DNA from 3 places in the Duganella sp. GW821-FHT07F09 genome. Region 2 is predicted to be linked to each of the others. Evidence: riboswitches for the same ligand, from Rfam matches in the RefSeq annotation. Region 2 holds a riboswitch; each other region holds the start of a gene.
What was found. Region 2 has a riboswitch for cobalamin ahead of AC07P1_RS13825 (TonB-dependent receptor). Riboswitches for the same ligand answer to the same signal wherever they lie in the genome.

Region 1 (6,502 bases), on a different contig from region 2:
TCGGGATCGCCGCCGGCCGCCTTGACGATGGCGACCGTCAGGTTGGCCGCCGGCGCCTTCGACAGCGAGATGGCGACGCTGGCGGTGCCGCCCTCCGGCACCGAGACGCCGGTGGAATCGGCCAGGATGGCCGGCGAGTCGGCCTGTTCGACCAGGTTGGCGTAGTCGTTCAGCGCCATGGCGATGTCGGCCTGGGCCCAGAAGCGGTGGTAGCGCCAGGTCGGGGCGGGGCCGCCGTCCAGGTGGGCTTTCAGTTTCGGCCATTGCGGGTCTTGCTGGTACTTCGGCCGCAGGCTCAGGAAGGTCGAGCTGGCGTCGATGGTGGCGCCCTGGGCGTTGGTGCCGGTCCAACCCGGCGGCACGTACACGCCGGAGCCGGTGGCGGCGTTGTACGTGGCCGTGAAGCGCAGGTAGTCGGTGCGCTTCTCGTCGACCGCCACGCCTTGCGGGTCCTGGTGCTTGGCCCACATGCGGTCGAGCAGCTCCTTGGCCAGGGTCTTGGCGCCGGCGTTGTTGGCTTTGGCGCCGTAGTAGATCAGGGTGCGGGCGAACGCGGCGGCGATGCCGACATCGCCGGTGCCGTCGACCACCGTCACGCGCAAGCCGGCGTTGGCGCCCGGCGCGGCGGCGTTCCAGTTGTCCGGCTGGCCGCTCCACGACAAGGTGTTAGGAATCGTGTAGGTGCCGTCGGCGTTGAGCGTGGTGTTGGCCGAGGCCCACGCCACCCACTTGTCGAGCACCGCCTTGGCGCGCACGTCGCCGCTGGTGTAGTAGTACTCGGCCACGCGCTGCATCGACCAGGCCTGGAAGCCGAACCAGGTGTTCGAGGCCGGATCGTGGTAGACCGGTTTCTCGTCGTAGAACATGCCGTGGAAGGTGGCGGTGCCGGCCGGCGGCGTGCCGTAGCCGCCGCCCCAGCTGTTGGTGGCGCCGCCGGCGATGGCGCCCTCGGCCGATTGCAGCCAGCGGTAGAACTCGATCTGTCGGCCCAGGCTCTTGCCCCAGTCGCCGGCGGCCGTCGGCGACAGCGGCTTGAACTCGGTCTGGGTCGACAGCACCCACGCGGCCAGCGGATTCTGGTAGCCGAAGTGGTTGTGGCTGGAACCGATGCGCCATGCCCAGCCGGCGCTGCTGTCGGTGGCGCCACCCCAGGCGTAGTACCAGCTCAGAAGATAGTGCTGGTTGTCGCGCATGCCCTGGGCGTCGGCCGCGCCGCTGCCGCCGGGGCAGGTTTGCGTGCCGATGCAATTGCCGATCTTCTTGAAGTACTTGTCGAACATCGCATAGCGTAGGTAGTCGCCCATTTTCGCGGCCTTCTTGACCAGGCTGGCCACGTCGGCGCTCTTGCCCTGCGCCTTGGCCCATTCCGAGGCCCAGTAGATCGCCTGCACGGCGCGGGCGTCGGCGTCCGGCGCGTTGGTGTAGCGCCACTGCCTGGCGTAGCTGGAGTCGCCGATGAACAGGCTCAGGAAGCCCTGCGTGCCGCCGGTGCGGCCCCATTTGAAGGTTTCGCACGATGGATGCGGGATGGTTTCCCACACCGATTCCTGCGAGCCGCGCTGGAAGGTGTTGATGTAGGAGGGACGCGTGGTGCCGTCGCCGCAGCGGCCGTAACCGTACCAGTTGTCGACGTCGAGCAGCCAGTGCATGCCGTAGATGTCGCGGTTGCCGTAGGTGCTGAACAGCTCGGCGCTGATCGGGTCCTGGCCGACCGGCACGCCGCTCGAGATCGGCGCCGGGTACTGGTTCGGCAGCGGGAACTCGCCGGCGTAGGTGGCCGGCTTGGCGGCGTTGTAGAAGCTGTTGGTGGGCTGGTCGGCGGGGGCCGGGATGATGTATTTCTCCATATTGGCCCAGGCGGCGTTGAGTGGTGCCCAGTCGCCGGTGACGCGGCCGTACTGCGCCTCCAGCCACAGCCAGAAGCTGTAGGTTTCGGAGGTGGTCTCGTGGCCGTGGTCGGGCGCCTCGACCATCAGGGTTTCGATCGAGTGGTAGGGCACGCCCTCCGGGCTGAAGTAGCCGTTGGCCGGATTTTTGATTTTTTGGTACTGGGCCAGGAAGCGCTTGGTGTACTCGGCGTCGGCCGCGTGCGCGGAGGTCGCCAGCGGCAGGCCGACGATGGTGGCGGCGCCGGTCGTCAGCGACAGCGCCAGCAGGCCGCGTGCGAGGCCGCGCGCCCAGCGCCGCGCCTGGCGCCGGAGCTTGCGGTCGGGCGGTGCGAACGAGCGGGCGGTGGTTGGCGTGAAGGTGGTTGTAACCGATGGGGTGTGCATGTTGTCTCCCTTTATTCTCAAATTGAAGTGTGAACATCCATGGCGCGCGTGAGGCCACGAGCGCTTGCAGCGCGTGCGCCGGCCCATGCATGCGCGCACGGCCAGGCACGTTGTCACGCCTGCGCCGATTGCGCGGCGACAGCGGGACACCGGCGGGCAAAAAAATGCCCGACGAGACAGGACAGCGCCGGTCGGGCCGGTGCTGTGAAACGCGTGTTGTTATGGGTGCGTGGGCGGAGGGCTAACGCTGTCGGAAAATAAAGCGGTCTTCAGGATGACGCGCGGAACGAGGAATTGAAATCGTTTTCATATTCGCCTCGAAAAAAAGCGATCGATGATCGCTTGATCATTTGAGCGCGTCCGGCAGCAAGCGTGCGGACGCGGATCGTGACGCGGCGGAAGGTGTGCCCCCGTACTTTTGGGCCGGTTGGAGCCGTGCAACTCAGGGTAAAGAGTAATCTCGGTGGTAGTTTAAAGTCAAGCTTGCGTAAGATATTTATTCGACGGGCGTAAACGCGACAACTTGCATCGTGGACGCGACCGGATTCGACGATGCGGCGCCACGGCCCGGGCCTGTACAGCGCGGCGTCGTCGCGTGTAGAATGCGCGCTGAATACGTGAATGGTGTCCTCCCGCTTGTCGGCGGGAGGGTGAAACGGGAAGCCGGTGACGCGCGGGATTTTCATCCCGCGCCAGTCCGGCGCAGCCCCCGCTGCTGTAAGCCTGACGACGTCGATCGTACGCCACTGTGCAACGCACGGGAAGGCAGGATCGGGGAAGGATGACGGCGAGCCAGAAGACCGGCCAGTCACGATGTGTTACGTAAAACCCGGGGTGCGGTTTTACTTGATATTTGTTTTTTCCCGTTGTCGCCACAGCAGTCGCGCGCCGCCGCGCGTGTGTTCGTTCGCGCCGCCGTTGCGGCCGCGCGCGCCGCAAGCGTGGCGGTGCGCGTGCCGTCGCGACCTTGACCGCCCGGAGTTTCCGGCACCTGACCACGTAGACATGCCCATGAATCCTTCCCGCCTCGCCCACTTCCCGTCCACCCGTCCGATCGTGGCCGCCATCGCGCTGCTATGCGCCCATTGCGCCGCCGCGCAGCAGACCCAGCCCATGCAGACCGTCACCGTGACGGGGGAGGCCGCGCGGGACGGCGAAGGATTGGGGCTGGCGCATCGGAACGGCAGCGCCAGCCGCCTGGATCTGCGCGCCGACGAGCTGCCCGCCAGCGTCGAGTCGCTCGGCGCGGCGGCGATGCAGGCGCGCGGCGACCTGCAGGTCAAGGACGCCATCACCCGCACCACCGGCCTGACGGACATCAGCTCGCCCGGCAACGGCATCGCGTATTCGGCGCGCGGATTTAGCGGCAACAACGCCGTCGCCATGCTGGAGGGCGGACAGCGGCTGCTGGTGGGTTCGGGCACGGCGACGTATCCATCGGACCCGTGGGGCTACGATTACATCGAAGTGCTGCGCGGCCCCGGCTCTGTGGTCTACGGCAGCGGCACCACCGGCGCCACCATCAACGCCGTGCGCAAGGCGCCCAGCCGCGACGCCGCGTTCGAGGCGATGGCCGGTGCCGGCGGCGGCCGCGCGCTGCGCGCGGGCGTCGGCGGCAGCGGCGCGCTGGGGGAGCGGGGCGCGTTCCGCGTCGACGCCTACGCCGACCACAGCGACGGCTTCATCGACCGCGGCCAGGCGCGCCACGCCAAGCTGCTGACGGCGTTGACCTACGCGCTGACGCCGGACCTCGACCTCGATGTGCAGCTGGACCATCTGCAACAGAAACCGCAACGCTACTTCGGCACGCCGCTGGTGAACGGCGGTCTGTCGCGCGCGTTGCGCGACCAGAACTACAACGTCGCCGACGCCGATATCGATTTCGCCGACGACAAGGCCGTGGCGCGGCTGACGTGGCGCGCGACGCCGGCGCTCACCGTCAGCAACGAGCTGGCCTACATGAAGGCGCGGCGCAACTGGCGCAATGTCGAAACCTATGTCTACGATCCATTGGCCGGCGTGGTCGACCGCAGCGACTATATCGCCATCAAGCACAATCAGGAACAGACCGGCAACCGCCTCGAGGCGCGCTGGAACGGCGGCGCCAGCCGGGTCGTCGCCGGCTGGGAGGCGGCCACCATCAATTTCACCCACACCAATAACTCGCCGTACGGCGGCGCCTCCAGCGTGGCGCCGACCGGATTCGATCCGGGCCGCTTCGACAGCCCGGACGCGCTGCGCCCCAACTTCGCCACCGACACCACCACCAATGCGCTCTATGTCGAGGACGCCTATAGCATCACCGAGCGCCTGCTGCTGTTGGGCGGCGTGCGCCACGACCGTTATCGGGTCGCGCTGGCCAGCCTGCGTGGAGCCGCAGGCTTCACCACGACGTTGCAGTCGACGGCGGCGCGCCTCGGCCTGAGCTGGAAGGTGGCGCCGGACACATCGTTGTACGGGCAGCTCAGCACCGGCAGCGATCCGTTGACCAGCCTGCTGTCGATGAACCTGGCCAACAGCCGCTACAAGCTGACGCGCTCGCGCCAGCTGGAGGGCGGCGTCAAGCAGTCGCTGGCCGGCGGCAAGGCCGAATGGACCGCCGCGCTGTACCGCATACGCAAGGACGACATCGTCACCCGCGATCCGGCCAACCCGGCGTTGTCGGTGCAGGGCGGCTCGCAATCGTCGCGCGGCGCCGAGTTGAGCGCCAGCGTCGGCCTGGCCCGCGCGTGGCGGCTCGACGCCAACCTGGCCTACACCGACGCCAGTTACGACAGCCTGATCGAAGCCGGCAACGTCTCGCGCGCCGGCAAGCGTCCGACCGATGTGCCGAGGGTCTCGGCCAATTTGTGGCTGGGCTACCGCGCCGACGACTGGCGCGCCGGCGCCGGCGCGCGCCACGTCGGCAAGCGCTTCATCGACAACGGCAACACGCAGGCGCTGCCGGCGTACACCACGCTCGACGCCACCATCGGCTGGAACGTCAACCGCAACCTGCTGGTGCAGCTGAATCTGCGCAACCTGGGCGACAAGCTGTATGCGAGCACGTCCTACAGCGACAGCCAGTATCTGCTGGGCGAGCGCCGCCACGCCGAGTTGACGGCGCAGTGGCGTTATTGAGTCTCGTCGGGCAGCGAGCGCAGATACGGCCACGGGTAGATCCCGCGTTCATGGCTGTCGCCGAAGACCAGTTGCAGGCCGTAGTTGCCGATCATCCGCAGGTGTTCGACTTGCGATGTTTGCTGAGATAGCTCCGCTTTGACGCCGAGCAGCCGTTGCGACTGGCACTGCGTGCATTTGCAGTGCACGCGCAGTTGGGCATGCGGCCATTGCTGCCGCACGCCATCCTGCCAGACGATCGTCAGTACGCGCGCGGCGCGGTCGTTACTGATTTCGCTTGGGTAGTCCATCAATGTCTCCCGGTGGCCGCGTGGATCTGTTCCAGCGCCAGGCGCGCGGCCTTGCGCACCTCGGGATCGGGATCGGCCGCCACCGGCTCCAGCGCCGGCAGCGCGGCGGCGTCGCCAAGCTCGCCCAATGCCAGCGCGGCCTCCTTGCGCAGGTTGCTGATCGAGTGGGTCAGCACGGGCAGCAGCGCGGGCAGGGCGGCTGCGTACTTCAGGCGGCCCAGGCTGCGCGCCGCGCGCAGCCTTATCTGCCAGTAGCTGTCGTCGAGCGCCGCCATCAGTGCCGCGCCGATGGACGACGGATTGGTGGCGTCGCCGCCGTCCCGGACCCAGGCCAGCTTGCCCAAGGTCGTTGCCGCTTCCTCGCGCACTTGCCACACCGGATCGCGCAGCGCGTCCAGCAAGGCGGTGGCGGTGTCCGCGCCGGCGCCGTAGCCGGCGGCGCCCACCGCCGCGCGCCGCACCTCGGCGTCGGGATCGTTGCTGATCAGGGCGGCAAGGGCGGGCAGCGCGTCGGGCTGTTTCAGGTACCCGAGCACGGCGACGGCTTCGCGGCGCACGCCGGCGTCGCTATCGGCAAGCGCGGCGAGCGCTGGCGCGTAGCTGTGCGGCGAGCGTAGTTCGCGCACGGCGCGCAGCACGGCGGTTTTTACGAATGGGTCGGCGTGGGCGAGATGGGGCAGCAGCACTTGCGCGCTTTCCGATTGCTTTACTTCGCTTAAGCTTTGGGCCGCGGCCAGCCGCGCGCTTTGGTCCGGGTCGCCCAGCAGCAGGGCGAGGCCGGCGACGCCGTCAGCGGTTTCGAAGCCTTCGAGCGCGCGC
Region 2 (6,502 bases):
GCATGCTGTGGCCGAAGATCGCGCTGCCGAGCGACGGCTTGATGCTGGCCGCCAGCCACGCCATCGGCTCGAACGCGCTGATCGAGGAGGAGGTGGCGGTGTTCCTGGCCGACGAGATGCTGAAGTACTACCCGCAGCTGCTGGTGGCGCGCTATGGCTTCAAGGATATCGAAACGTTCGACGGCATCGCGGTGGTGGAGGGCGTGGCGGCCAAGCGCGGCTTCCGCCAGAAGGGCGGCGACCTGGATTTCGAGAAGGCGTCGCACACCTTCCTGGGCGACTACCGTAGCGGCACATTGGGCCGCATTTCGCTGGAGACGCCGGCGTCGCGCAAGGAGCGGTTGGATACGTACGCGGTGGAGGCGGCGGCCAAGGCGGCCGAGAAAGCCGCGATCGCCGAAGCCAAGGCCGCCGAATACGCCAAAGGCAAACGCGGAACGTAAAACCACCGCATATCGCTCCGCCAAGGAGACACGTAGGGCGGATTAGGCGGAACGCCGTAATCCGCCATCGACGAGCCGCCAACACCGACCGCGTTGGTTACGCGCCGCCGAACCGGAAACTCGACACCGCCAGCGCCCCCATAAACGCATCCTCGTGATACGGCACGGACGCCGGCTCGTCTTCGGCCGCGCCCAACGCCACCATCAGCGGCAGCAAATGCTCCTCGCGCGGATGCGCCATGCGCGCGGCCGGCGCCTTTTCCCACTCGATCAACGCCGCCGAGCGCTCGGCCGGCGGCAGCGCCATGGCCGCCCGCAGCCAGCCGTCGAATTGATGCGACGCCGCCGCGCCCTGCGCGTTGAACGCCCGCAGATTGTGGTAACTCAGGCCGCTGCCGATGATCAGCACACCTTCCTTGCGCAGCGGTGCCAACAGACGGCCAACCTCCAGATGCGTTTTCGGATCGAGTCCCTGCTTGAGCGACAGCTGCACGATCGGCACGTCCGCGTTCGGATACACCGGGTACATGGCGCTGAAGGTGCCGTGGTCGAAGCCGCGCTGCCCGTCCAGTTGCGTGGGGTGGCCGCCGGCATCGAGCAGTTGTTTGATGTGCGCCGCCAGTTCCGGCGCACCGGGGGCGCTGTATTGCACCTCGTAGGTGTGCGGAGGGAAGCCGCCGTAGTCGTATAGCATCGGCGGCTTGGCCGACGACGACAGCATGAAGTCGCGGCCTTCCCAGTGGGAGGTGACGACCAGCACCGCCTTCGGCGTGACGCCCAATTGGCGCGGGATGTCGCGCAGCGAGGCGTCCAGTTTTGCGTAGAGGTGGCCTACTTGGTCCATCATGAATGGCCACGGACCGCCGCCGTGGGACAGGAAGTAGGTGGGGAGGGTTTGGGTGGTGCTCATGGTGGTGCTCCGGGTATGGTGTTGATATCCATACTATAGGGATGCCGGGGCCGGCGATCAATGCGCGAAATGTAGATAGGTCATATCTATTTCCTGAATCATGGAGGGCTGGTGGCGGCGCATGCGTGGCGGATTACGGCGTTCCGCCTAATCCGCCCTACGTGTCTCCACGGTGTTCTTGGGTCCCAGGTCTTGGTCGATGTTGGCAGGCGTATAATGCCCGGGTTCTGGTGCCTGCGCATGTGTTCACGTGCGCGGTTAAACGGGAAACACAGGCCGCTTTCGCACTCCGCGAACCGGCCAAGGTGTGCTGCCCCCGCAACGGTAACGCCTGCGCCTTGTCGAGATATCTCCGACAACCGCGCCGGCCAGCCCGGATATCGGCCAGACAGGGGGGAGCGCGCGCCGTCGACCGGCGCGCGGCTTCCGTACACTTCCGACTTGCGGGGACGCAGGCGCGGATGTCTCTTTTGAAAACGATTTGCCATGAATTCCTTCGCGTTTGTTCCGCCTTCGGCGCCACGTTTGCTGGCCGCCGCCGTTTCCCTTTGCTTCACCGCCGCCGCCATCGCCCCGGCCGCCGCCACCGCGCAGGAAGCCGTCGGCGCGCAGGTCGCCCAGGTGCTGGCGCCGGTCGTCATCACCGGCTCCCGCTTCGACGCCGATCCGGCCCTGGCGCCGATCGGCGCCACGGTGATCTCGGCCGAGGATATCCGCCGCTCCGGCGCCAGCGACGTCAATTCGGCGATCCGCAAGATCGGCGGTGTCTACGGCCGTCAAAGCCTGAACGGCAGCCCGGATTTCGATCTCGATCTGCGCGGCTTCGGCACCAACAGCAGCCAGAATCTGGTGATCGTTCTCGATGGCGTGCGCCTGTCGGAAAATGAACTGAGCACCGCCATCCTGTCGACCATTCCGGTCGATACGGTGGACCGCATCGAAATCACGCGCGGCGGCGCCAGCGTGTTGTACGGCGACGGCGCCACCGGTGGCGTGATCAACATCGTCACCAAAAATCCCGGTAAGAACACGCGCCGTGGCAGCGTTTTCGTCGAGGGCGGCCGGTTCAACGCCGGCGAGGCGCGCGTGTCGGCCGCGCAGGCTTGGGAGGGCTTCGCGGCCGATGCGACCCTGGGTCACCAGCGCACCGACAACTACCGCGACAACAACGAATTCAAGCAAACGCAGTTCAGCGGCGGCGCGCAGTGGTTCAACGAGGCCGGTCGCGTGGGCTTCCGTTACGAGGGCGCGCGCCAGGATATGCGTTTGCCAGGGGCATTGAACGAGGCGCAATTCAATGCCAACCCTCGCCAGGCGACCACGCCCGACAACTACGGCTCGCTCGACAGCGATCGCCTCACCGTTTTCAGTCAGTACCGGGTGGCCGGCTACGATCTGGCGGCCGACCTGTCTTATCGCAAGAAGAACGTCGATTCGGCGTACTTCTACGACGGCGGTTCGTCGGTCGGCACCAGCGACAGCAAGCAGATTCAGTTCTCGCCGCGCTTGCGCCGCTTGAGCGAGATCGGCGGTATGCTCAATGAAGTGGTGGCCGGCGTGGACCTGAGCAAGTGGGAGCGTACCGCCGCCAGCGCCGACGCGGAGCAGAAATCGAAGGCGTTTTATCTTCGCGACGAGCTGCGCTTCGACGCCGCGCATCAGGGCCGGATCTCGGCCGGGGTACGACGCGAGATTTTCGACAAGGACTTCAGCAGTTCGAGTGGTTTCGGTTCTACCGGCTACGACGTCGCGCAGGGACTGAACGCTTGGGAGCTGCAAGCGAGCTATATGCCGCTTGCCGGTGTGACGGTGTTCGGCAAGGTTGGTCAAAGCTATCGAATCGCCAACGCCGACGAGAACGCGCTCACGCGGGTGAGCAACGTGGCGCTGCTGCCGCAAAAGTCGCGCGATCTTGAACTAGGCGCCAGCTACGCCGACGCCTCGCGCAAGCTGACTGCGCGCGTGTTCCGTCATAACCTGAGCAACGAGATATTCTACGATCCGACTGTCAACGGCTTCGGCGCCAACGTCAACCTCGACCCGACCAAGCGCCGGGGCTTCGAGCTGGATGCGGAACAGCGCATCGCCACCGACTGGACCGTCAGCGCGCACTACCAGTATGTCGACGCCAAGTTCCGCGAGGGCGTCAACAGCGGCAAGCAGATGGTGCTGGTGCCGAAAAACACGCTGAGCGCGCGTCTGAGCTGGACGCCGGCAGATGGCCAATCCGCCGATATCGGCACGCAGTGGGTCGCCAGCCAGCGTTACGGCTCGGACTTCGATAACAGCTGCGCCGGAAAAATTCCCGGCTTCGCCACCGTCGACGCCCGCTATGCCCGCAAGTTCGGCCAGTGGGAGTTTGCGGTGTCCGGCCTGAACCTGACGGACAAGCAGTACTATTCGCAAGCGTTTTCTTGCAAGGGCGGTATCTATGCCGCCGACGGCCGCCAGCTGAAACTGTCGGCGCGCTACGAGTTTTAAGCCGGTTTTAACCCACTCCCGGGCGCGAACGGCCACGTCGCGCCTGAAAAGTGGTAATCTCCGCTCGTGGCGTGGCTTGATTTGTCACCCGCCGCGCGAAGATGCGCTTTAATTTGGAACGGGTACGAAAATGAAAGAAGTTAGCGACGAACGAAAGGCCGCCGAAGGCAAGGTGATGCATCTTTACAAGGAATCGTCACCGGCCATCGAGACGCTGTTCGAGTGGGCGTATATCAACCATGTCGCATGGAGCCTGGTGGTGGTATTGGCGGGCCTCGTCTTCTGGCTGGTGGTCGCCTTGGCCAACGCGGAAAATCAGCGCTATGCGTTGATGACCAAAAAGTGCGAAGACCCTATGTTCAAGGGCGAGATCGACAAAAAATGTCTGCGGACCGTCGATTCGCGCGACCACTGGTGGCAGCATGTGACCTACGCGCTGAAAAACACCAGTCCGGAGAAATAGTCCAAACCACAAGCCCGCGCCAGCGGGCTTTTTTACAAGGCGAGCGATGAAACAAGTGATGGTGGTGACCGGCAGCAGCCGGGGCATAGGCGCTGCGACGGCCCTGATGGCGAGCCGCCGTGGCTACGCCGTCTGCATCAACTACGTCAGCAACGGCGATGCGGCCGAACAGCTGCGCGCGCAAATCAGCGGCGAGGGCGGCGAGGCGATCGTGGTGCGGGGCGATATGAGCGTGGAGGCCGACGTGCTACGCCTGTTTGCGGCGGTCGACGCGCAACTGGGGCCGATGACGGCGCTGGTCAACAACGTCGGCGTGCTGGAACAACAGTGCAAGCTGGCCGAGATGTCGGCCGAGCGGATGCAGCGTGTTTTCACCACCAACATCATGAGCGCCTTCCTGTGCGCCAGGGAGGCGGTCAAACGCATGTCCACGCGCAGCGGCGGACAGGGTGGCGGCATCGTCAACATCTCTTCCGGCGCGGCCCGGCATGGCGGCGCCAACACCTATATCGACTACGCGTCCTCCAAAGGCGCCATCGATGTGATGACCCTGGGCTTGTCGAAGGAAGTGGCGGAGGAGGGCATCCGCGTCAATTGCGTGCGGCCCGGCGTCACCGACACCGAGATCCACGCCAGCGGCGGCATGCCCGATCGGGTGGCGCGGATGGCATCGAGCCTGCCGATGGGGCGCGCCGCGCAATCGGAGGAAATCGCCGAATCCATCCTGTGGTTGCTGTCGCCGCAGTCTTCCTACGTCAGCGGCGCGATCCTGGACGTCGCCGGTTCGCGCTAGCCTCCGTTAGCCGTGGATCACCACCGTGCAGGTGGTGCCGGCCACCAGCGCCAGGTCCTTGGGCTTCTGGTCGATATGGATGCGCACCGGCACCCGCTGCGCCAGCCGCACCCAGTTGAAGGTGGGGTTGACGTCGGCCAGCAGCTCGCGTCCCACGCTGGCGTCGCGGTCGGTGATGCCGTGGGCGATGCTCTCGATATGGCCGCTCAGTTGCGCCGCGCCGCTCATCAGGCGCACTTGCACCGGGTCGTTCACCTTCAACAGCGGCAGTTTGGTTTCCTCGAAATAGCCGACCACGTAGAACGACTCGCTGCCGATGACGGCCAGCTTTGCCGCGCCGACGGCGGCGAAATCGCCCGCGTGCACGTTCAGGTTGGTGACATAGCCGGCCACCGGCGCCCGCACCACCGTGCGTTCCAGATTGAGCTGCGCCAGGTTGCGCGCGGCCAGCGCCGCCTGATATTGCGCCGACGCGGTGCCGACCGCGAATTGGGCCGTCTCCATGCTCTCGGCGGAGATGATGGAGCTGTCCAGCGCCGCGCGGCGGCTGGCCTCCTTGCTGCGGCGGCCTTTCTCGACCTGCTGCGACGCCAGCATGGCGTTGGCCTGCGCCAGCGCGTTTTGGTAGCGCGCCTTGTCGACGACGAACAGCACGTCGCCTTGCTTGACCATCTGGTTATCGCGCACCATCACATCGGTTACGGTGCCGGCGACGTCGGCGCTGATGGTGACCACGTCGGCCTTGATGCGGCCGTCCCGGGTCCATGCCGATTCCATGTAATGGTCCCAGGCGGTGCGCCCGATCCACAGGGCCGCCGCCAATAGCAGCATGGTCAGGAAAAAGCGGAAGATTTTGGATGCGCTCACGTTAGCTCTCGAAAATGGGTTGGATTATTTGTATAGCGTCAGCAGCAGGGCGCCGAAGATGCAGACGAACAGGCAAAGGCGCACCAGCGCCGGATGCCAGCTTTGACGATACGCGCCGACGTGGCTCAATACACTGTCCAGCGCGACCTGCAGCAGAAGGCTGACGAGGAACAGCGGCAGTACGCCTGGCAGCAGTACGCCGAAGAAGTCGATTTCACGCGGCATGATGGGGTTCTCCTGTTGATAGCTGGTCCAGCAAGGACGTATAAATGGAATGCAGGTCGGTCAGCGCGGTGTGCAGCGGCAGGCGGCGTTCGGGCGCGGCGTCGGCCAGCACCGCGCGCACCGCCGTGCCGGCGTGTAGCAGCGATTCCAGCGCGGTCGCGCCGTGCGCCGGTGTCGGCGCGCGCAGGTAGTCGGCCAGGTGTCGCACCACTTGCTGCAGGCCGTGGCGCGCGGGACCGGGCTGCGAGGCGGCGATCAATTGCCGTAGTTCGATGACGGCGTGGCCAAGTTCCAGCAAGGTCAGTCCCTGGCGCACCACG
Region 3 (6,502 bases), on a different contig from region 2:
CGCCTTCACCAAGGCGATGGAATATCAGGTCGCCGACTTCGCGCCCGCCGATCAAGTGCTCGTTGACGATGCGTTCCGCATTGGCCTCGTTCACCCGCTGGTACCACACGCCTTCGGGATAGACCACCATCACCGGTCCCTCGTAGCGGCACGCCACCATGCAATGGGTGCGCGTGCGCTTGACGGCAAGCTCCGGATGGGCGTCGATCATTTCGCCCATGCGCTCGAACACGGCCTGCGCGCGTCCCTCGACGGGAGCGCAACGCGGACCGACGCACATGAATAAGTGACGGTGGTGGGTTCTCATCGATCGGCGAAGCGCTTGTGGAAGAAGCCGGTCAGCGCGCCCAGCACCAGCCAGAACACGCCATTGGCGAGCGCCGTGGCGTAGACAAAGGAACGCTGCAAATGTTCCGGTGCGACGCTGGCATGGACCAGCGGCTGAGGCGCGCCGACCAGATGCGGCACCACCAGCAACGCGACGGCCGCCAGCTTCAGCGCCCAATGACGGCCGAAGGCCAGCATCGCCAACGCGGTGGCGGTCGACATCGCGGTCGCGATCCACCAGCCCTGGCGGACGGCCACCGGCGCGGCGGCGGTGCCGGGCAGCTCCGGCGGCAATCCGACCGACGGCGCCAGAAAGAACACCGCGTAACCGGCGGCGCCCCACAACAGGCCGGAACGCCAGTCGACCGGCCGTCCGCGCAACCCGATGGCGGCGGCCAGCAGCAGGCCATAACCGACGGCCATGCTGACGTCGGCCAGCGCGGTGTACAGCGTGCGCTCGACGCCGTCCTCCGGCTGCCAGCCACCATGTTCGTGCGGGGCTTCGTGCGACACTTCCTGCGACACGTCGTGCACATGCCGCGCGCCGTCGGCGTGCATATGCGCCACCGGCTCCGCCCCGCCCGCCGATTCCAGCACCTCGGCCTGCGCGATGATGCGCGTCACCTGCAGGTGCTGCACGCCGGTCAGCAGCAAACCGGCCAGCAGGCCGGCCGCCGCAGCGGTTCGCACCATGCGATTGAACATGCCGGCGCCCGCGCCGGCCCCTGCGCGGCTCAATGACACGGGAAGCCCGCCGAATGGCGGCTGTCGTGGGCGGCGTTATGCAGCGCTTCCATCGACGCGAACCCCGCGCCGAACAACAGCACCGCGCCCAGGCTCGCGGCCATCAAGGCCGCCATCAGCTTGTCTTTCAGTGCGACGGGACGGGCATGCACGGGGGCATGGGCCTGGCCGGCGTGGATAGTGTTGATGGACATATTGGTTTCTCCGAAAAGCAGCGACGACCACGGGGTCGAAAAGCTCGTATCGGAAGATGGACCAGGGGAGAGACGAATGCGGCGCCAGGGAGGACCGGAACGAAGATGCGCGGATCGAGCCTTGGCAGTTCTCCACCCGTATCGCCCTCCGCAATACAAACGTGTTTACCGCTACTGGCTGGTTTCCGGGCTGGCGAGTGGGCGTCCATCCGGACACACCTGGATTTGCGCCTTCCCATGCAATCGCACAGTGGCATCGTACAAATCCTTAACCTCGCTTACCGTTGCGGGGGCAGCGCCGGCATTGCCGTTCCAGCGGAACGACGCACCGGCTTCCCATTTAAATCTGCAAACGATCATTTGCAGATACCAGAAGCTGACTACCGGCGCAGTATAGGTCTGCGCCTGCGGAATTGCAAGACGATCATGCCATCGTGCGCGGGTCGGTGTCGAGTCGTCCTGGTGTCAGCCGTCCACCGGATGCGCCGGCGTGGCGAGCATGAGCTGGTAAAACGCCAGATCCAGCCAGCGCTCGAACTTGAAGGCGGCATGACGAATAGTGCCCGCGTGCACGAATCCCAACTGCTCGTGCAAGGCGATGCTGGCCGCGTTGGCCGCGTCGATGCCGCCGACCAGGATGTGCAGGTCGGCCTGCCGCGCGGCGTCGATGATGGCGCTTAGCAAAGTGCGTCCCAGCCCCTTGCCGCGCTGGTCGCCACGCACATAGATCGAGTGCTCGACCGAGTATTTATTGGCCGGAAAGCCGCGAAACGCGCCGTAGCTGGCGAATCCCAGCAACTCGCCCGCCCCGTCCTCCAGCCCGATGACCGGATAGCCGCCCGCGCGCTTGGCCGCGAACCAGTTCCTCATCGTTTCCATCGTGCGCGGATGATACTCGTACAGCGCGGTCGAGTTGGCGATCGCGTCGTTGAAGATGGCGAGGATGGCTGCGGCGTGGCGTTCTTCCGTACAGCTGATGAGTTGCATTGGGGCTCCGAAATATGGATTTTGATTGAGACTCGTCAACATGATAGACGATAAATCTCAAGTCATCACACGACCATATCGGCCACCCAAACATTTTCGTACAGAAAATAAAAACAAAGGGATAGACTGGGTTACGGATGCACTTTCCTTGTTGTAATATTACGAAAAAAGGGGTATCGCGCCTCATCAAGAATAAATATAGCGAGGTAGGATTAATCATGAAACGAGCTCACGCGCCCTCCATTCGAACGAGACTAATCTGGCTGGTGGTGGCCTGCGTCGTCCCAGCGTCGCTGATGGTGGTAAAGATGATCGCCTCCGACTACGAGCTCGCGCGCGCGGCGTTTATCCGCAGCGCGATGACGACCGCCCACGCCAACGCGATGGCGATCGACAAGGAATTCGCCGTCATCGAATCGACGCTCAAGGCGCTCGCCACCTCCCCCAGCCTGATCGGCGACGACCTCAAACAGTTCTACGGCCAGGCGCGCGCGATCTGCGCCAGCCAGGACATTTTCAACATCGTGCTGGAAGACGGCACCGGGCAGCAACTGGTCAACACCTTCCGGCCCTACGGCAGCGCGCTGCCCAGCGCAAGCATGGACCACCTGTTGACCTACATGCAGAACAACGATGCCACCGCCATTTCGCGGGTGTTCATGGGGCCCATCTCCAAACGCTACATCGTCTCGGTCGGCATCCCCGTCACCAGAAAGACCAGCGGCTTCCACGCGCTGAGCGCCGTGGTGACGGTCGAGCGCTTCGGCGCCATCCTCAAACAGCAGCAGTATCCCGAGCACTGGATCACCACCATCCTCGATAACAAAGGCACGGTGGTGGCGCGCACGAGCGACATGCAGCGCTACGTCGGACAGAGCGCGATTCCCGAGGTGCTGGAACGGCTGCAGGAACTGCCGGAGGGCGTTTTCGAGACCAGAACGCTCGACGGCAAGCCTATCCTGGCCGTGCTGGCCAAGGCCCCCAATTCGCAGTGGACGGTGGCCATCGGCATTCCCATCGAGGTGTTGAACTCCCAACTGCTTGCCAAACTGTGGACGCTGGTGCTGTCGACCATCCTCCTGCTGGGCGGCGGCTTGCTCTTCGCCTGGCACATCGGCAACCGCATCAGCCGCTCGATCCGCGACCTGGTGGCGCCGGCGCTCGCCCTCGGTGCCGGCGACAGCATCGAGCCGGCCACCTACGGCCTGCGCGAGGCGAACGAAGTGGGACAGGCGCTGGTCAAGGCGTCGAAGATGCACGCGCTGGCCAAGCACCAGGCCACGCACGACCCGCTGACCGGCCTGGCCAACCGCGCCATGTTCACCGAATTCCTCGCCCGCCAGCTCAATCTCAGCGAGCGCAATCAGGAGCCGATGGCGGTGCTGTACCTGGATCTGGACAACTTCAAATTCATCAACGACACCTACGGCCACGGCGCCGGCGACGAGCTGTTGAAAGACGCCGCCAACCGTCTGCGCTCGGAACTGCGAAAATCCGACATGGCGGCACGGCTGGGGGGCGACGAGTTCGCGGTGGTGCTGGTTGCCAGCGGCGAGGACGACGCGGCCGGCGTCGTCGACAAGCTTTCGCAACGCCTGGCGATGCCCTATGAGATAGACGGCCATGCATTGCTGGCCGCCGCCAGCATCGGCGTGGCCGTGTATCCGCAGTCGGCCGGCACCGCCGACGACTTGATCGCCTTCGCCGACGATGCCATGTACAAGTGCAAGGCGGAGCGCAAGAAGGCGCGCGCCGTCACGATCGACTGAGGCCGACCAGGCGGCCGGTCAATCCCGGCCGGCGCCCTCCACATACACCTCGTCGCCACAGCCCACCGCGCGCGTACGCGCGGGCGCGGCGTTGCCCACCATTTGCTTCAACTCCCCGTCGGTGCTGAATTCGAGCGGCAGCGACATGCGGATCTCCTGCAGGTATTTACGCTGCGTACAAATCAGCGTGATGCTGTCCGCCACCTGGGCGCCGTAGCTGGCCTTGACCCGCGCGAAGAAATCGTTGACGCGGAACGACTTGCCCACGCTGCCCAACACGATCTTGCCCACTTCAGAATCGTTCACAACCCGCACCGCCGATACGGCCTTGATGAAATAGTCGTCCGGCGACAGCGACTGGCATTTGCCGTGCTTGTTCCATTCGTAGGCGCCGAAGGTGCGCTCGTAGAAGAAGTTCGGCATCCACGGCGCGATCTTGTCGATGGTCTCCAGCTTCAGAGAGAACTGCTCGCCCTTGCAGCTGCCGTAGTTGTTGCCGCACTCCTTCTTGTTCGGCCACAGGCCGTGCAGGTTCAGGTTCTTCGCCTGCAGCGTGCCACCGTTCATGGCGTCGCACTCCGGCTTCTTGCCGTTGTACTTGACGTGTTCGCAAAAACCCGGTTGCCAGGTGATCGCCAGCAAATAGCTATCCTGCTGGTTGGCGATGTTGCACGAACCTCCGGCGGCGGCGATTTCGCGACCGCGCTGGGCCTTGCTCGGCTTATCGCTCAACTCCGGCGTGCCGCACTCCTTGCGCACCCAGCGCAGCGATGGCTGCGCGCCCGGCACCTCGACCCTGATCCAGTCGTAATCGACCTTGTTGATTTCGCGGACCGTGTATTCGGTCCCCGGCACGACTTTCTGCGCACCCGGGTTGCTCTGTTTGGCGAAGGAGGAAAACGCCTCGCAGCTCTTGGTGGCGGTGAAACTGCCATTGGCCGATTCGCTGGCGCTGCAACCGAAGGCGGTAAAAACCAGCAAGAAGGCGGCTGCGGGGACGGTGTGGCGGTGCATATCGACTCCTGAATAAACAAAATGCCGATATCTTAGCGGACTTTCTAAATCAAAGGCTACGGTGTGCCCGATACCGCGAGCATGGCGATTTCAGAATGGTCCTCCCGCCGCCACGGCGTTGACGATCAAACGCCGCAGATCGCCGTCGTGGTGGAAGCCGGCCCGCTCGGCGGCCGACGCATCGAGCGGCGGCTGGCGGCCGAAGCCCTGCTCCAGCCGTTCGTCCGGCCGATAGTCGACCAGCGCGCGGCGATCGTCGCCGAATTCCATGGCCAGGCCGTCCACCACTTCCGCGATGGTCAGCCGCAGCACCGGCAAGGTATAGTCGCGGCGCCCGGCCGCTTGCGCTGGCGCCATGGCCGCCGCGTGCAGCAGGTTGTCGACGCAGCACCCCACCGACATCCACCAGGCGACCGCCTGGGCCGACACCGGACACGTGAAGCGTTCACCATCCTTGAGACGCCAGAAGATGTCGCTCATGAAGGCCGACAGCAGGCCGGATGGCTCGGGCGGACGCGCGACGATGCCCGGCAGGCGCAGGATGCGCCCATCCAGCCAGCCGCGCCGGCTGTAATCCTGGACCAGCACCTCGCAGGCGAGTTTGTGGGCGCCGTAACTCAGGTGTGGCCGCATCGGCGTGTCGTCGTCGATATGCTCCGGCAGCGGCGCGCCGTACACGGCGATGCTGCTCGAATAGACCAGCACCGGCGGCCGGCCCCGCCCTTGGCCTTGGGCCTGGACACGGCAGCACTCCAGCAGCGCCATCGTCGCGTGCAGGTTGACCGACAGGCCAAGGGCGAAATCCTGCTCCGCCGCCCCACCCGGCACGCTGGCCAGATGGAAAAGTACATCGACCGGCTGCGCGCAGGCTTGCGCCAGCAGCGCGGTGTCGGCCACGTTCCCTTGCAACTGGCGCACACGCGGATCTGTCGCGGCGCCGTCGAAACGCATGTCTATCGACGTCAAAGCGGTGACGGCGCGGCCCCCGATGCCATCCTCCATCAGCCGCCGCACAAGCGCCCGGCCGACAAAGCCGCCGCCGCCGGTGACCACGACGTTCATGCGGCCGCTCCGGCGAACAGTACGTGCTGCCGCGCCGCCAGCACGACGACCGATCCCGGCGCCAGCATGGCCGCCAGATGTTCGTCGGCCGCTAGTGCCAGCCAACGCTCGCCCAGGCCGAGGGCCGCATCGTCGTTCGACAGCCAGGCTTCATCCACCAGGTCGACCGAGGGCGCCGGCACGCCGGGACGCGCCAACACCTGGTTGCGAACGACGCATTCGATTCCCAGACTCTCTTCCTCCAGTAACCTTCGCCACACCGGTGCGCTGGCCGCGGCCAGATCATCCAGCATCACACCCGGAGCCGCGCGCAGCATCACAAACACCTTGCTGGCGCCATCGCGACCGCCGCGACCAAGGACTTCCCGTTCCGCCACCGGCAGCTTGACCACGCTGGCCTGGTCG

Region 1: another riboswitch for cobalamin. It lies ahead of AC07P1_RS11465 (TonB-dependent receptor); the one in region 2 lies ahead of AC07P1_RS13825 (TonB-dependent receptor).
Region 3: another riboswitch for cobalamin. It lies ahead of AC07P1_RS10165 (CbtB domain-containing protein); the one in region 2 lies ahead of AC07P1_RS13825 (TonB-dependent receptor).

Annotation. Positions count from the first base shown of each region.
Region 1 is NZ_JBWKQJ010000003.1:691,747-698,248, forward strand. Features, by position in the region: gene AC07P1_RS11460 (glycoside hydrolase family 48 protein) at 1-2,273, opposite strand, end outside; cobalamin riboswitch at 2,879-3,096, shown strand; gene AC07P1_RS11465 (TonB-dependent receptor) at 3,285-5,393, shown strand; gene AC07P1_RS11470 (DUF971 domain-containing protein) at 5,387-5,683, opposite strand; gene AC07P1_RS11475 (HEAT repeat domain-containing protein) at 5,683-6,502, opposite strand, start outside.
Region 2 is NZ_JBWKQJ010000004.1:526,575-533,076, forward strand. Features, by position in the region: gene ylqF (ribosome biogenesis GTPase YlqF) at 1-443, shown strand, start outside; gene AC07P1_RS13820 (DODA-type extradiol aromatic ring-opening family dioxygenase) at 541-1,353, opposite strand; cobalamin riboswitch at 1,565-1,756, shown strand; gene AC07P1_RS13825 (TonB-dependent receptor) at 1,840-3,834, shown strand; gene AC07P1_RS13830 (hypothetical protein) at 3,965-4,297, shown strand; gene AC07P1_RS13835 (SDR family oxidoreductase) at 4,344-5,090, shown strand; gene AC07P1_RS13840 (efflux RND transporter periplasmic adaptor subunit) at 5,097-5,957, opposite strand; gene AC07P1_RS13845 (DUF1656 domain-containing protein) at 5,982-6,182, opposite strand; gene AC07P1_RS13850 (FUSC family protein) at 6,172-6,502, opposite strand, start outside.
Region 3 is NZ_JBWKQJ010000003.1:369,510-376,011, reverse strand. Features, by position in the region: gene AC07P1_RS10175 ((2Fe-2S) ferredoxin domain-containing protein) at 1-307, opposite strand, end outside; gene AC07P1_RS10170 (CbtA family protein) at 304-1,032, opposite strand; gene AC07P1_RS10165 (CbtB domain-containing protein) at 1,062-1,265, opposite strand; cobalamin riboswitch at 1,425-1,654, opposite strand; gene AC07P1_RS10160 (GNAT family N-acetyltransferase) at 1,731-2,252, opposite strand; gene AC07P1_RS10155 (cache domain-containing protein) at 2,471-4,021, shown strand; gene AC07P1_RS10150 (ribonuclease T2 family protein) at 4,040-5,035, opposite strand; gene AC07P1_RS10145 (NAD-dependent epimerase/dehydratase family protein) at 5,126-6,097, opposite strand; gene AC07P1_RS10140 (EthD domain-containing protein) at 6,094-6,502, opposite strand, start outside.